Regions from separate parts of the Ruegeria sp. CL3 genome, predicted to be linked through region 2. Evidence: riboswitches for the same ligand, from Rfam matches in the RefSeq annotation. Region 2 holds a riboswitch; the other holds the start of a gene.
What was found. A riboswitch is a leader RNA that binds a small molecule or an ion and turns the genes downstream of it on or off. The one in region 2 is predicted to bind cobalamin.
Positions count from the first base shown of each region.

Region 1 (7,148 bases), on a different contig from region 2:
TCGACGTGTTCGGTCGCCGCCGCATAGGTGTCGATCAGCGCTTCGGGGCCGATCTCATAGGCATCGCGGTAGTATTCGAGGTTGTCATTGTTCATGAAAGCCGCCGGATAGTAGACGCGACCGATCTTGCCCTCTTTACGGATTTCGATCTTCGAAACGATGGGGTGAATCGAAGAAGTCGAGTTGTTGATATAGCTGATCGATCCGGTGGGCGGCACCGCCTGAAGGTTGCGGTTATAGAGGCCGTGTTTCATCACATCGGCCTTCAACTCTGCCCAGTCGTCGCTTGTGGGTAGGGTCACGCCGTCGAACAGAGCCTTCACCCGATCGCTTTCGGGAAGCCAGTCACGGGTGGTATATTTGTCGAAGAATGTGCCCGAGGCGTAGTCGGAGGTCTCGAACCCCTTAAACGACGCCTTGCGTTCCTGCGCCAGTTCGCAGGAGGTGCGGATCGCGTGATAGGCTATGGCCGCGAAATACACGGATGTGAACTCGACCCCCTCAGGCGAGCCATAGTGGATGTGCTCGCGGGCGAGGAAGCCGTGCAGGTTCATCTGTCCCAGACCAATTGCGTGGCTCTCATCATTGCCCCGACGCACCGATGGGACCGAGTCGATTGCCGACATCTCGGACACCGCCGTCAGCGCGCGGATCGCAGCGCCGACAGTACGACCCAGATCGCTGCTATCCATCGTCTTGGCAATGTTCAGCGAGCCGAGGTTGCAGGAGATATCCGTGCCCAGATGGGAATAGCTGAGGTCATCGTTGAACTCAGACGCTTCATTGACCTGCAAAATCTCGGAACACAGGTTCGACATGTTGATCCGGCCCGCAATGGGGTTCATCCGGTTCACCGTGTCTTCGAACATCACGTAGGGGTAACCGGATTCGAACTGAATCTCTGCAACGGTCTGGAAGAACTCACGCGCATTGACCTTGGATTTGCGGATTCGCTTGTCATCGACCATCTCGTGATACTTCTCCGTCACCGAGATTTCCGAGAACGGCACGCCATAGACCTTTTCTACGTCATGAGGCGAGAACAGGTACATATCCGCGTTTTTCTTCGCCAGCTCGAAAGTGATGTCAGGGATCACCACGCCAAGGCTCAGCGTTTTGATACGGATTTTCTCATCCGCGTTTTCGCGCTTGGTGTCGAGAAAGCGCATGATGTCCGGGTGGTGTGCGTTCAGATACACCGCACCTGCGCCTTGCCGCGCACCCAGCTGGTTGGCGTAAGAGAAGCTGTCCTCTAGCAGTTTCATCACCGGGATCACGCCCGAGGACTGGTTCTCGATCCCTTTGATCGGTGCGCCGTGCTCGCGGATATTGGTCAGCAGCAGCGCCACACCACCACCGCGCTTGGACAGTTGCAGGGCCGAGTTGATGCCGCGCCCGATGCTCTCCATATTGTCCTCAAGCCGAAGCAGGAAGCACGAGATCAACTCCCCGCGTGAGGCTTTCCCGGCGTTCAGGAAGGTGGGCGTGGCGGGCTGGAAGCGACCGTCGAGGATTTCCTCCATGAAAGACAGGGCCAGCGCCTCATCACCGCGTGCCAGCGCCAGTGCGGTCATGACGACGCGGTCCTCATAACGTTCCAGGAACCGCTGCCCGTCACGGGTTTTCAGCGTATAAGAGGTGTAATATTTGAACGCGCCCAGAAAGGTCGGGAACCGGAACTTCTTGGCATAGGCCGCATCCCAGATCTTCCGCATGAAGTTCTTGGAATACTGGTCCAGAACGGCCTCTTCGTAGTAGCCCTCGGAAACCAGATACCCGAGCTTTTCGTCCAGCGAGTGGAAGAACACGGTGTTCTGGTTCACGTGCTGCAGGAAATACTGCCGCGCGGCCATACGATCGGCATCGAACCGGATCTTCCCCTCACCATCGTAGAGGTTCAGCATCGCGTTCAACGCGTGGTAGTCCTGCTCGTTTACGCTGCTGTCGAGCATAGGTTTCTCCCTAGTTTTTCCAGCCCGGCGCGGACGCGGGCGATGTCGGTCTCTGTTCCGGCCAGCTCAAACGTATAGAGCAGCGGTACGTTGCATTTCTGGGCGATGATGCGACCGGCCAAAGCGTAGGTCGCACCGAAATTGCGGTTTCCTGTGCCGATCACTCCAACGATCCCGGCGCGTCTGTCCGGGTCGTTCAGAAACCGGATCACCTGTTTCGGAACCGCCCCGCGCCCTTCGCCATCGGCATAGGTGGGGCTGATCAGCACGTAGGAGTGTCCGGGGTCAGGCAGCGGGTCCATTCCATTCGGAATGCGGAAAGAGGTGAGGCCCAGCCGCGAGACAAAGCGGTGGGTGTTTCCGGATTTCGATGAGAAATAGACCAGCGCCGGGATCGGCGTGGTCATGGGTCAGGCCAGTTGGGCGATCATGTCCGGGCGGAAACCCGACCAGTGATCACTGCCTGCCACAACGACAGGGGCCTGACGATAGCCCAGCTCGGTCACATGGGTCATGGCGCTGTCGTCCTGGGTCAGATCGATGACGTCATAGGTGATGCCTTTTGCATCCAGCGCGCGGGTGGTGGCGGTGCATTGTACGCATGCGGGTTTGGAATATACGGTAATGCTCATGTCGTCCTCTGTCCTTTTAATGAATGCCGAGGACGCTGCGGGCAAAATGAACCCTGAACACGCCCCCGAACCCTCCGTTCGCGGTTTTCTTTCTTTGCTTACGGCAGGTCTCCTGGCTCGCGGATTGATGTTCGGACTGGCCTTCCCAAAAGCTCGCTTTCAGTGGCGTATTCAGCCGAACTATCCGCTTACAGTTGCGGGGGCAGCGCCGGTTTTTCACCGGTTTCCCTCTTAGCTTTCAACAGGAATCGAAAGAACCGAAGCAACACCATATTGGGGTTGGTGGTGGCGTGTTGTCAATATATGGTGTAGCGAAGAACAAAAATTTCTTCGCTTGCACAACCTGCCGCGGGCGCTAAGGCGGTTTACTTTTTCCGCTTGGGCACTGCGTTGCCACCCTTCATCGCAGCCGCACGTGCGCGGTTTTTCTTGCTGCTTGGCTTGCCTTTGGGCGGAGGCGGGCCTTTCGGACGGCGCGCGGGCTTCTTGTGCTGATCGCCCGAGGGGGCCTCATCCCGTTTGGGCCGCGTTTCGGGTTTGGGTTTCTCGGCCGATTTCCGGCGCGGTTTTGCGGGCTGGGGCTCAGCCGCGCGGGCCGGACGTTCAGCACGTTCGGGGCGCTTCTTGCCCTTGAAGTCGCGCTTGAGACCTTTGCGGCCACCACCGGAAAAGGCGGGCGGCGCGTCTAGTTGCACGAGGGTCTTGGTGCCTTCGACGGTCATCTCGGGGCCGATGGCCTTCAGGAAACCTTCGACACTGCTTTCGCGAATCTCGATATAGCTTTCGGTGTCGGCAATGCGGATCGCGCCGATATCGTCTTTGGTGATCTTGCCCGCCTTGCACAACATGGGCAGCAGATAGCGCGGCGAGGCGTTTTCGTTGTGCCCCTCCGACAGCGAAAACCACACGCTTGGGCCAAAGGGGACGTTCGGCTTTGGTGCTGCATCCGGCGTGTCGCTTAGCTCCTCCGGGGCGGAGTGTTTGCGCCCGTATTGACGCAGATAGGCCGCCGCCAGTTGCTGCGGTGAAAAGCGCGAGACCAGATCATCAATCAGAGCACTTTCGCCCTCGGTCACATCCACGGTCCAATCATCCGAGCTGAACATCCGCTGCATGTCCTGCGCCTGAACCTCATCGGCTGAGGGCGCAGACCCCCAATCGGCAGTCAGCTTGGCGAATTTCAACAGGCGTTGCGCCTTTTTGAACGATGCGGGCGGCACGATCAGCGCGCTGACGCCTTTGCGCCCGGCGCGTCCGGTTCGGCCCGAGCGGTGCAGCAGCGTTTCATGGCTGTTCGGCAGTTCCGCGTGGATCACCAGATCAAGGTTCGGCAGGTCGATGCCGCGTGCGGCCACATCGGTCGCAACACAAACGCGAGCGCGTCCGTCGCGCATGGCTTGCAGCGCGTTCGAACGTTCGCTTTGCGTCAGCTCTCCGGACAGGGCTACGACCGAGAATCCACGATTCGACAGCCGCGCCGTCAGGCGGCTGACCATGGCGCGGGTGTTGCAGAAGATGATGGCGTTGGGGGCCTCGTAAAAGCGCAGCACGTTGATGATTGCGTTCTCACCATCGCGCGGGGCCACATTCATCGCGCGGTACTCGATATCGGCATGTTGCGTGCGCTCGCTGACGGTGCTGACGCGCTCGGCATCGCGCTGGTAGCGGGCGGCGAGGGAGGCGATGGCGCGGGGAACCGTGGCGGAAAACAGCAGAGTCTGACGCTCGGACGGGGTCTGTTCCAGAATGAACTCAAGATCTTCGCGGAAGCCCAGATCGAGCATTTCGTCGGCTTCATCCAGAACCACGGCGCGCACAGCGGTCAGGTCAATTGTCTCGCGCATGACATGGTCGCGCAGACGGCCCGGCGTTGCGACCACGATATGCGCGCCGCGCGCTAACGCTCGCCGCTCGTCTCGCATATCCATTCCGCCGACACAGGACGCGATGAATGCCCCTGCATCCGCATAGAGCCATGCCAGTTCGCGTTTGACCTGCATCGCCAATTCGCGCGTCGGCGCGATGACCAGCGCCAAAGGCGCGCCCGCCGCATCGAATACATCCGCGTCGCCCAAAACGGTCGGGGCGATGGCGAGGCCGAAGCCAATGGTTTTCCCCGACCCGGTCTGTGCCGAAACCAACATGTCGCGACCTTCTAAGTCGGGCGCGGATACGGCGGTTTGGACAGGGGTCAGCGTGTCATACCCTTTGCGATCAAGGGCGTCTTGAAGTGTTTGTTTCATGGCTCGGCTCGTTGGGATGCTGCGGTCACCCTCAGAGCGTCTAACACGCGGATGATCGTCGAAGGGCACTCCTTACTGAGTGAGGCGCCGAATGTATAGTGCGGAAAGCGAGCTGTGCGATCAAACACTGCATGAACGCTTTATGAAGGTTCCTTCAGGAAAGTTGTAACCCGCCGCACTCCTCCCAATCTTTTGAACACAGCCAGAGATGGCCCCAATTTCAGGGAGAATGAGACCATGACCAGATTTATGACTGCCGGAGCAGCCGCTCTGGCCACGAGCCTAGCCCTTGGCACTGCCGCTGCCGCCGAAACCATGCCTGATCTGCGCGGTATTTGGACGGCCAGCCAGACTACGGTTTCGCCGTCGAATTCGGCTACCGGCGATGCTCCGCGATTTAACCAGTCGGAATGGGTGCTCGAAATTCAGGTCCAGAACGACAATGCGTTCTGGGGTCCGAGTATGTGGCGACGCAATGCCATGGATGACTGGACGATGTACGAGGCCACCGGTTCCATCAGCCAGGATGGCTCTGGAAAGATCGGGATTGTCGAAAGCTCGGCCGAGCCGGCGATTGGCGTGAACGCCTTGATCGACGCGCGCTACGAAGATGGGCGAATTTATGCGGATTTCCGTAGCCTGCGGACTGGAACAACCTACAGCACCGTTCTGGAACGTCAGGTGAACTGAAGCGTTTCCGGCCCGGTCGGACTGTAGGGGGTACAGACTGTCGCCCGATTTTGACTGCGGCAGAATAGTAGGTAAACCGTCCGGGTCGGAACGCTTCTCAATATCGGAAAACTCGTCTCCACAGGGAGGAGGCGGACCGGACGGTGATTTCGCTGCTCGCGACGGGATCTAGTGTATGCCGGGTTTACACGCCGTGTTCCTCGGCCCGGGTTATTCGGATCTCGCGAACCTTCAGCGCGGAGTCGCGCACGGTGAAAAATTCGCCGTCCGGTCCAAGCTCCATTTCAGAATGGCATCCTATCCGCAGTATGCCGCAGATTCTGTTGGGAGGATTTGTCCAGTCGACCTCTTGCGAGCATATCTGCTCTGCCTACGCGATTGACGTCAGTAGGGTCGGCGTTTTTAAAGCGTCGGTTAAGGATCATTACCGGGTGCAAGTCTCGCTTTGACAACCGTCTTGCAAATATGTTCGACAGCACAGGCGATCATGGAGGGAATTTAGCGCTATTTCAGTCCGAACGATTCGGTTTTGCAGACAGCGCGGCGTTGTCAGTTTTTTGCAATTTGCGATCAGTTTATCGTCTGTTGCACTTTGCGCTTGCAGCAATTCGCAACATTCCGGTCAGAATTTAGCGAAAAGAGTTTTGCAATTCTAACCCTACGTGGTTTTCGAGAAATCCGCAGTTATCCACAGTACCCTCCCGGCAGATATCAACAACTTATCCCCGTCTGATTTCCATGCTGCAGTGCTATTTTCTTGCCCGATAACGGGTGCAATGCAAGATTGGTTTCACCGCTGGAGTTCCTCGGATCAGAAGGCGGGATGCAAAGGCCAAGGGGGTCTGCGCAGGGAAAGTTGATCTTAGGATTGACGTTTTTTTGCAAGGGCTTACCGGTGGGTGGTGCATCGAGTTGGGGCTTCGTGTCTTGGGTCGACGGATCATCTTCTCAAATGGGCTTTGTGCGTCGCGGCGACTTTCGAGTTTGTGGCGGCGGCTGCGGTTCCCTCGGGGGCCGGGGCAACTGGATCGAAGTGGTCTTAGGACAAACTTCGTCCGGGTAAGGCGTCAGGGGTTGCCCGCAAGGGCGCATGCAAAGACCGCGTCTGCGCACCTGACGCCTTTTCCCTTGCTGGCTTCATGCAGGCTACCACCCACCCCTCGTCAGAATGGGAACGGGGCTCTTTCGCATGTGCAAAAGAGCCCCGTGTTAACGTCAGATGATGCAATGCCGCGTCTATGCACCTGTCCTTGCATAATAGCCAGTTCAGCCTACAGCATCAACAACATATTGCGTGCGTCATCCTGCGATCCGCAAGATGAAGGCGTAAATCAGAGGTTTTCCTGCACGTCCGAGGCTGCGTTTTGGATCGCATCGCCCGCTTTTTCGATGTCTTTGCCCGCGCCTTTGGCGGTTTCGCAGGCGGTCAATGCAAATAGGCTCAGGCCAATCAGAATTGCGCGGATCATGTTTTTCTCCTTCATGCTCGATCAGGCCTTCGGTAGCAGTATCTTACTGAGGAGGCTAGCACTTTTGCGGTTTACCGGGGGTCGCGCTGCGTCTACGCCTGCGGCCTGCCGGGCAAACTATTAATGCCCTGTGTTTTCGCTGCAGAACAGCTCATAGACGGT
Region 1 is NZ_JBQFPT010000002.1:186,977-194,124, reverse strand. Features, by position in the region: gene nrdE (class 1b ribonucleoside-diphosphate reductase subunit alpha) at 1-1,952, opposite strand, end outside; gene nrdI (class Ib ribonucleoside-diphosphate reductase assembly flavoprotein NrdI) at 1,934-2,347, opposite strand; gene nrdH (glutaredoxin-like protein NrdH) at 2,363-2,584, opposite strand; cobalamin riboswitch at 2,670-2,861, opposite strand; gene ACR0NO_RS03255 (DEAD/DEAH box helicase) at 2,950-4,827, opposite strand; gene ACR0NO_RS03250 (hypothetical protein) at 5,065-5,517, shown strand; gene ACR0NO_RS03245 (entericidin A/B family lipoprotein) at 6,849-6,986, opposite strand; gene ACR0NO_RS03240 (metalloregulator ArsR/SmtB family transcription factor) at 7,107-7,148, opposite strand, start outside.
Region 1: another riboswitch for cobalamin. It lies ahead of nrdH (glutaredoxin-like protein NrdH); the one in region 2 lies ahead of ACR0NO_RS07725 (DUF4198 domain-containing protein).

Region 2 (7,148 bases):
CTTTCTCCCACCTGTGTGATCCCGCAACACAGCGCAGGGTGGCCTGTTTCACCGGATCCAAGGGCGACCAGAAACTGATCGTCTGCTGCCCTTCGACAAAGTAATACGGCCCGTCCTGATGCCAGGGCGTCGCCATCGAGGTGCCTGGCTCTTTCACCAGAACATGGTCGTGAAACATCTGCACGGTTTTAGACTGCATCAGGTCCGCCGCGACCTCAGCTGCCGGAGAGGTCTCGATCACCTCGCGGAACTGCGGGATACGGGTCCAGTTGCAGTAATCATCAAAGAACAGCCCGGTCTGCCCCACTTTCTTGTTGTCCGAGGCATAGGGTCCCGGCTCGGTCATATTGGCGGCAACCCCGTCGCGCAACGCGTCCACGTGATCGGCAAAAAGCCCTTTTATCAGGACAACCCCGTCTTCCTGGTAGGTGTCGATCATGTCCTGAGAAACAAGAGGGTGTGGCATGGCGTTCTCCTTGTGCTTGAGCCGTTTAAAGGACAACAAAGCCATCTGTTCAAATCATATCTTTCGAAGTAATAATTAACGTGATGTTATATATCTCGCTGCGCCAATACGAATATGTCTGCGCCATCGGCCGCCATGGCAGCTTGTCGTCCGCGGCCCACGCGCTGAACGTATCGCAACCTGCCTTATCGACGGCCCTGACCCGGGTTGAGTCGCTTCTGGGATATCCGCTGTTCATGCGTCGACGAGGGGCGGCGATGACCACTACCCCTCAGGGCCGCCTTTTCATCGAACAGGCGGAAAAGCTGTTGCACTCTGCCGCGCAGATCGAAAATCCGACAGATGCGCCGCACGGGTCTTCACACCTGCGGCTGGGCTGTTTCATTGACCTGGCGCCGTTTCATCTGGCTTCTGCCTTGCGCAGTCTGCAAACAGCCTTGCCCGACGTGACGATCACGTATCGGGTGGACAGTTTCGAGGGCTTGCTGGACGGGCTGATCAACGGTCAGACGGATATCGCGATCACGTATGACCTTGGGATGGATACAGGGTTTACCCGGCAAGAGCTGTACGACAGTGTCCCGCACGCCTTGCTCCCACCTGATCACCCGCTTGCTTCTGCCCACAGTGTGACTTTGGCTGATCTGGAACAGGAACCCCTGATCCTGTCAAAAGAAGGGCTGTCCGCGCAGCACGTCCTGAACCTTTTTCGGCGCAAAGGCCTGAACCCAACAGTCGCCCACAGGGCAGCTACGCTTGAGATTCAGCGCAGCCTCGCAGCCCATGGGGAAGGAATCGCAATCAGCTATGCCAGCCCAAAAAATTCGACGAGCTACGACAATCGAATGCTGACCCGCCTGCCAATTTTGGACAAGGATGCTGCTGAGCCTGTCGTCTTGGCGCGCCACGGGACCGGCCCCGTCGAAGCCACATTGGCCTCAGCGGAACGTGTCCTGTTTGATGCGCTGTCCGAAACTAGACCTGAGGTTTCTTGCGAAGACGGATAACTACGTCGACCGAGGCGATCTCTACCCCTTCCGGTGCCTGCGGAAGGCGCTGGATCACCAACTCTTCGGACGGTGCGTCACTCAGCCGGCTTTCGTCTTCCCAATAGAAATGCGGGTGATCATGGGTGTTGGTGTCAAAATAGCTTTTCGACCCATCCACCGTGATCTCTTGCAGTACGCCCGCATCGCAGAACGCGCGCAGCGTATTGTAGACGGTCGCAAGCGAAACGGCATCGCCCTTGGTCTTGGCCGAGTCAAACAGGCTTTCCGCTGTGACATGCCGGTGACGACCATCGCCCACAAGCAACTCGGCCAGCGCAACACGCTGTCGCGTCGGACGCAATCCGGCGCTCTCCAACCAGTCTGTAGCTATCTTACGGCTCTGAGGTGTCATGAATCCGATACCCGTTTTTGCTGTTTATATATATAGGGGCGCAGGGATGCCAATTTCAAATGAAATTCATTCGCAAAGACCGCTAGGTCGCAACATCATCCGGCCACTGCTCTTGCAGGACCTTGCATACGGGTGCTAGGTGAGGCCAAATGTAATGAACAGACCCAAGGCAGAAGAGGCGGCAAGAATGGCCCAATTCCCAAGCAGTTTTGACAAAGAGGATCTGCTGAAATGCGCGCGAGGCGAACTTTTTGGCCCTGGCAATGCGCAGTTGCCTGCCCCTCCGATGATGATGATGGACCGGATCACCGATGTTTCAGGTGACGGAGGCGCACATGGCAAAGGCCATGTTATCGCGGAATTCGACATCACGCCTGATCTTTGGTTCTTTGACTGCCATTTCCCCGGCAACCCGATCATGCCGGGCTGCTTGGGTCTGGATGGCCTATGGCAGCTGACGGGCTTCAACCTGGGCTGGCGCGGCTGGCAGGGGCGCGGCTATGCGTTGGGCGTGGGCGAAGTCAAGCTGACCGGCATGGTGCGTCCGGACCGCAAGATGCTGACCTATTATGTTGATTTTACCAAAGCCGTACAAACACGCCGTCTGACCATGGGGGTCGCGGATGGCCGTGTCGAAGCGGATGGTGAAGTAATTTACCAAGTCAAAGATATGAAGGTTGCACTGTCCGAAAGCTGACGCCAGCGGACATTACGCCAACAGGAACGGAACACAGGAGAACGCATATGCGTCGCGTCGTCGTCACCGGTTTGGGGATCGTCTCCTCGATCGGGAACAATGCCGAAGAGGTTCTCGCCTCGCTCAAAGCAGGTAAATCCGGCATCGAGGCCAATGAGCAGATGGTCGAACATGGCTTTCGCAGCCAGATCGCCGGGTCGCTCAAGATCGACGTGTCCGAGCACGTGGACAAACGTACCCTGCGCTTCATGGGGCCAGGTGCGGCCTACGCGCATATCGCGATGGGACAGGCGATTGCCGATTCCGGGCTGACCGAGGAACAGGTCGTCAATCCGCGCACCGGGTTGGTTGCCGGATCCGGCGGACCGTCCACCAGCGCGATGCTGACCGCGCATCAGACGGTGCTGAAGAACGGTGCCACCAAGCGGATCGGGCCTTTTGCCGTGCCGAAATGCATGTGCTCCACGATTTCCGCGAACCTAGCCACCGCCTACAAGATCAAGGGTATCAACTACTCGATCACCTCGGCCTGCTCGACCTCGCTGCATTGCATCGGCAACGCGGCAGAACAAATCATGCTGGGCAAGCAGGACGTAATGTTCGCAGGCGGCGGAGAAGAGCTGGATTGGACCCTGTCTTGCCTGTTCGACGCGATGGGCGCGATGTCGTCGAAGTATAACGACACTCCGCAGAAAGCCTCGCGCGCGTTCGATCAGGACCGCGACGGCTTCGTGATCTCGGGTGGCGGCGGCATTGTCGTGCTTGAGGATCTGGACCATGCGCTGGCGCGCGGAGCCAAGATCTACGCCGAGGTGACCGGCTATGCCGCAACCTCGGACGGTCATGATATGGTGGCCCCGTCCGGTGAAGGCGGTGAGCGCGCGATGCGTCTGGCTCTGTCGACTCTGCCCGAAGGCCGCAAAGTTGGTTACATCAACGCGCACGGCACCTCGACCCCGGTCGGAGATGTGGGCGAAGTTGAAGCCGTGCGTCGCATCTTCGGCGAAGGCAACGTGCCGCCCATCTCATCCACCAAGTCGATGACCGGGCACGCACAAGGCGCGGCCGGCGCGCTTGAGGCGATATTCTGCCTGCTCATGCTGGACAATGATTTCATAACACCGTCGATCAATGTCGACACACTAGCCGAAGGCATCCAGCCCGGTGAAATTGCAACTCAAGTGGTTGAAAATGCAGGTTTGGATTCGGTCATGACCAACAGCTTCGGCTTTGGCGGCACGAACGGATCCATGATCCTGTCAAAGTATAACGGGTGAACGAGATGTCGGATGTTCTAAAAGGGAAACGCGGCCTGATCATGGGTGTCGCCAATGACCGGTCGATTGCCTGGGGTATCTCGAAGGCTATGCACGAAGCGGGGGCTGAACTGGCCTTCACCTATCAGGGCGATGCGTTCGGAAAGCGTCTGCAGCCATTGGCAGAAAGCCTTGGCAGCGATTTCATGGTGGATGCAGATGTCACCGATGACGCCTCGCTGGACCGCGCTTTTGGCGAGTTGGGCGAACGCTGGCCCACCATCGACTTTGTCGTCCACGCAATCGCCTATTCGGACAAGAACGAGCTGACAGGCCGGTTTCTGAACACAACAAGGGCCAATTTCAAGCACTCGATGGATGTGTCAGCCTACTCGTTCATCGAGGTCGCCCGCCGCGCCTATCCGCTGATGAAGGACAATGGTGGCTCACTGCTGACGCTGACCTACCAGGGCTCGAATCGTGTGGTTCCGAACTACAACGTCATGGGCGTTGCCAAGGCCGCGCTGGAATCGGCGACCCGCTATCTGGCCAACGACCTCGGCCCCGAGGGCATCCGCGTGAACGCAATCTCGCCCGGTCCGATGAAAACCCTGGCCGGGGCTGCAATTGGCGGAGCGCGCAAGACCTACAAGTTCTGCGACCAAAATGCGCCGATGCGCTCGAACGCTACGCTGGAGGCCGTTGGCGGCACAGCGGTTTACCTGACCTCGGACGCGGGGGCCTGCACCTCGGGTGAGATCATCCGGGTGGATGGCGGTTTCCACGTGCTTGGAATGCCACAGCCGGATTTCATGTGACCATATCTTTCCCTGACGCCGCCAAGATTTGACCATCTTTCGGCGTCAGGGATATGGGCATGAGCAAAACCGACCAGATTCTTGCCAGCAATGCGCGTGGCACCCAGACAAAACGGAAGACGGGGTTCCTAAGCCCCCGCGCCCGTGTTCTGCTTTTGACGCTGACCACATTGCTGGTGTTGTTCGTATTCTTCACGCAACCGCAGGTCCGCGCAGCGCTTGACGGGCTTTGGGGCTAAAACCCCAAGCTTTTAGTTCACCGAGACAACCTCGATATCGAAAATCAAATCCTGCCCGGCCAGCGGGTGATTGGCGTCCAGCGTCACCGTGGCCTCGTTCGCCTCGACAACCGTTACCGGCAGCGCCTGACCGTCCGGGGTCTGCATCTGCAGCTGGGTTCCCGGCTCTAGTGGGATGTCATCCGGAATACCCTCACGCGGGATATCCTGCCGCATCGCCGGGTTGATCGGGCCATAGGCGTCGACACAGGCAATCTCGACCCGCTTCTTGTCGCCGACAGCCAATCCTGGCATCGCGCTATCGAGACCCGGGATAATCTGGCCCGAACCGACAACGAACTCCAACGGATCGCGCCCGTCCGAGCTGTCAAAGACGGTCTCGTCCAGCAGCGTGCCGGTATAGTGGATGCGAACGGTGTCGCCTTGTTTGATCTCGGACATTGGGCCTCCGGGGCTTGTGGGGAATTGGGCGCCGAACACAAGCGCGCTACGCCGGAGTCTGACGCGGCGCAGGATGCATGCATCTGATTCTGATGTCCAGATTGCGGTGCAGGCATGCGCACCCTCTTGTCGTCGCTTACACGCGCGCCTTCAATACCAAGCGGGCAGAACAGGAACATCCGATCCTATCGACAAGATGTTATCGCTACAGTCTTAAATAGAGATTGACCGGTGATGGGAATCTCTGCCATCAGCGTCCTCATGTCCGGTTCCGGGTTCGCCCGGAGAAAAGGGAATGCGGTGCGGGGAATTCAAATCCACCCAATGCCGCAACTGCCCCCGCAACTGTAGGCGGAGAGCAGGGCTGACACGCCACTGGGTTCCACCCGGGAAGGCCAGCCCCATGCTTTGACCCGCAAGTCAGGAGACCTGCCGGACATGCACCCTCGGAAGGGGTGTGTCACCGATGCCGGGGTGTGCATTGGGCCGATACCCTCATTTTGGGTACGTGGTCCCGATCTCCCCGATGTCAAAAAAGAAAGCGTGCCGGGGTTGGCACGAAGGACGAAGGAAAGACCTTGTGAAGAAACTATTTTGCACGGCTGCGGCTGCGCTGGCGATTCCAGCGATGGCGCACGCACATTTTCTGCTGGAATACACCACCGACACGCTGATCGAGGCGCCGGGCGACGTGCCGGTCAAGCTGATCTTCTGGCACCCGTTTGAAAACGGCCATGTCATGGATCTGGAAAAGCCGCAGGAATTCTACGTGATCCACAATGGCGAAAAGACCGACCTGCTGGACACGCTGGAGCCCATCCGGTTTTCGAGCCCCGAAAACGAAGGCGCGGCCTTACAGGGATCTGTTCCGGTCAAGCGTTCGGGCGACTACGTGATGGTCACGGTGCCTCAGCCCTATTACGAAGAGGCCGAGGATATCTATATCCAACAGATCACGAAGGCGTTCCTGAACCGCAACGAACTGCCGACCGACTGGATGAACCCCGCGGGTCTGGCGACCGAGATCGTGCCTCTGAACAAGCCCTACAACATCATCGCAGGCTCGACCTTCACCGGTCAGGTTCTGGCAAATGGCGAACCGGTTGCCGGCGCTGAGATCGAGATCGAATACATGGCCGCCAAGCCCAGCTTTGACAGCCAAGCCTCGTCCGAGCCTACCGTTTCGCCGATGCCGGGTGGTGCTGTTGTCGCAATTTCTGACGCCAATGGCTATTTTTCCTTCGGTGTGCCGAAAGCTGGTTACTGGGGCTTTGCCGCCCTCGGTGCTGGTCCTGAAACCGAACATGAAGGCAAAGAGCTGAGCCAGGACGCGGTGATTTGGATCCGCGCCTGGGACATGGAGTAACCCCCGATGCACATCGTCGACGGAGCCCTGTCCAACCCGGTCGTCATCGGCGGAGCCGTTGCCGCCGCTGGTGGGGTCGCAATGGGCCTCAGGTCGCTGGATCTGGACCGCATCCCCACAGCAGGGGTGCTGGCGGCCAGTTTCTTCGTGGCCTCGCTGATCCATGTTCCGATCGGGCCGTCGTCGGTGCATCTGATCCTCAACGGTCTAGCCGGGCTTCTGCTCGGCTGGGCTGCCTTCCCGGCCTTGTTTGTGGGCCTGCTCCTTCAAGCCGTTTTCTTCGGCTTCGGCGGGCTGACGGTGCTGGGGATCAACGCGCTTAACATCGCTTTTCCGGCCGTTCTGGCGGGGCTGCTGTTCCGGCCTCTGATTGGGCGTGGTTCACCTGTTCATGGCGCGATCTGGGGCGGCATAGGCGGCGCCTTTGCCATTGCGGCCACGACCGTCATGGTGGGCATCTCACT
Region 2 is NZ_JBQFPT010000004.1:251,825-258,972, forward strand. Features, by position in the region: gene ACR0NO_RS07685 (phytanoyl-CoA dioxygenase family protein) at 1-466, opposite strand, end outside; gene ACR0NO_RS07690 (LysR family transcriptional regulator) at 550-1,473, shown strand; gene irrA (iron response transcriptional regulator IrrA) at 1,442-1,867, opposite strand; gene fabA (bifunctional 3-hydroxydecanoyl-ACP dehydratase/trans-2-decenoyl-ACP isomerase) at 2,055-2,564, shown strand; gene fabB (beta-ketoacyl-ACP synthase I) at 2,612-3,841, shown strand; gene ACR0NO_RS07710 (enoyl-ACP reductase FabI) at 3,847-4,638, shown strand; gene ACR0NO_RS07715 (hypothetical protein) at 4,698-4,877, shown strand; gene ACR0NO_RS07720 (FKBP-type peptidyl-prolyl cis-trans isomerase) at 4,890-5,318, opposite strand; cobalamin riboswitch at 5,568-5,769, shown strand; gene ACR0NO_RS07725 (DUF4198 domain-containing protein) at 5,899-6,684, shown strand; gene cbiM (cobalt transporter CbiM) at 6,691-7,148, shown strand, end outside.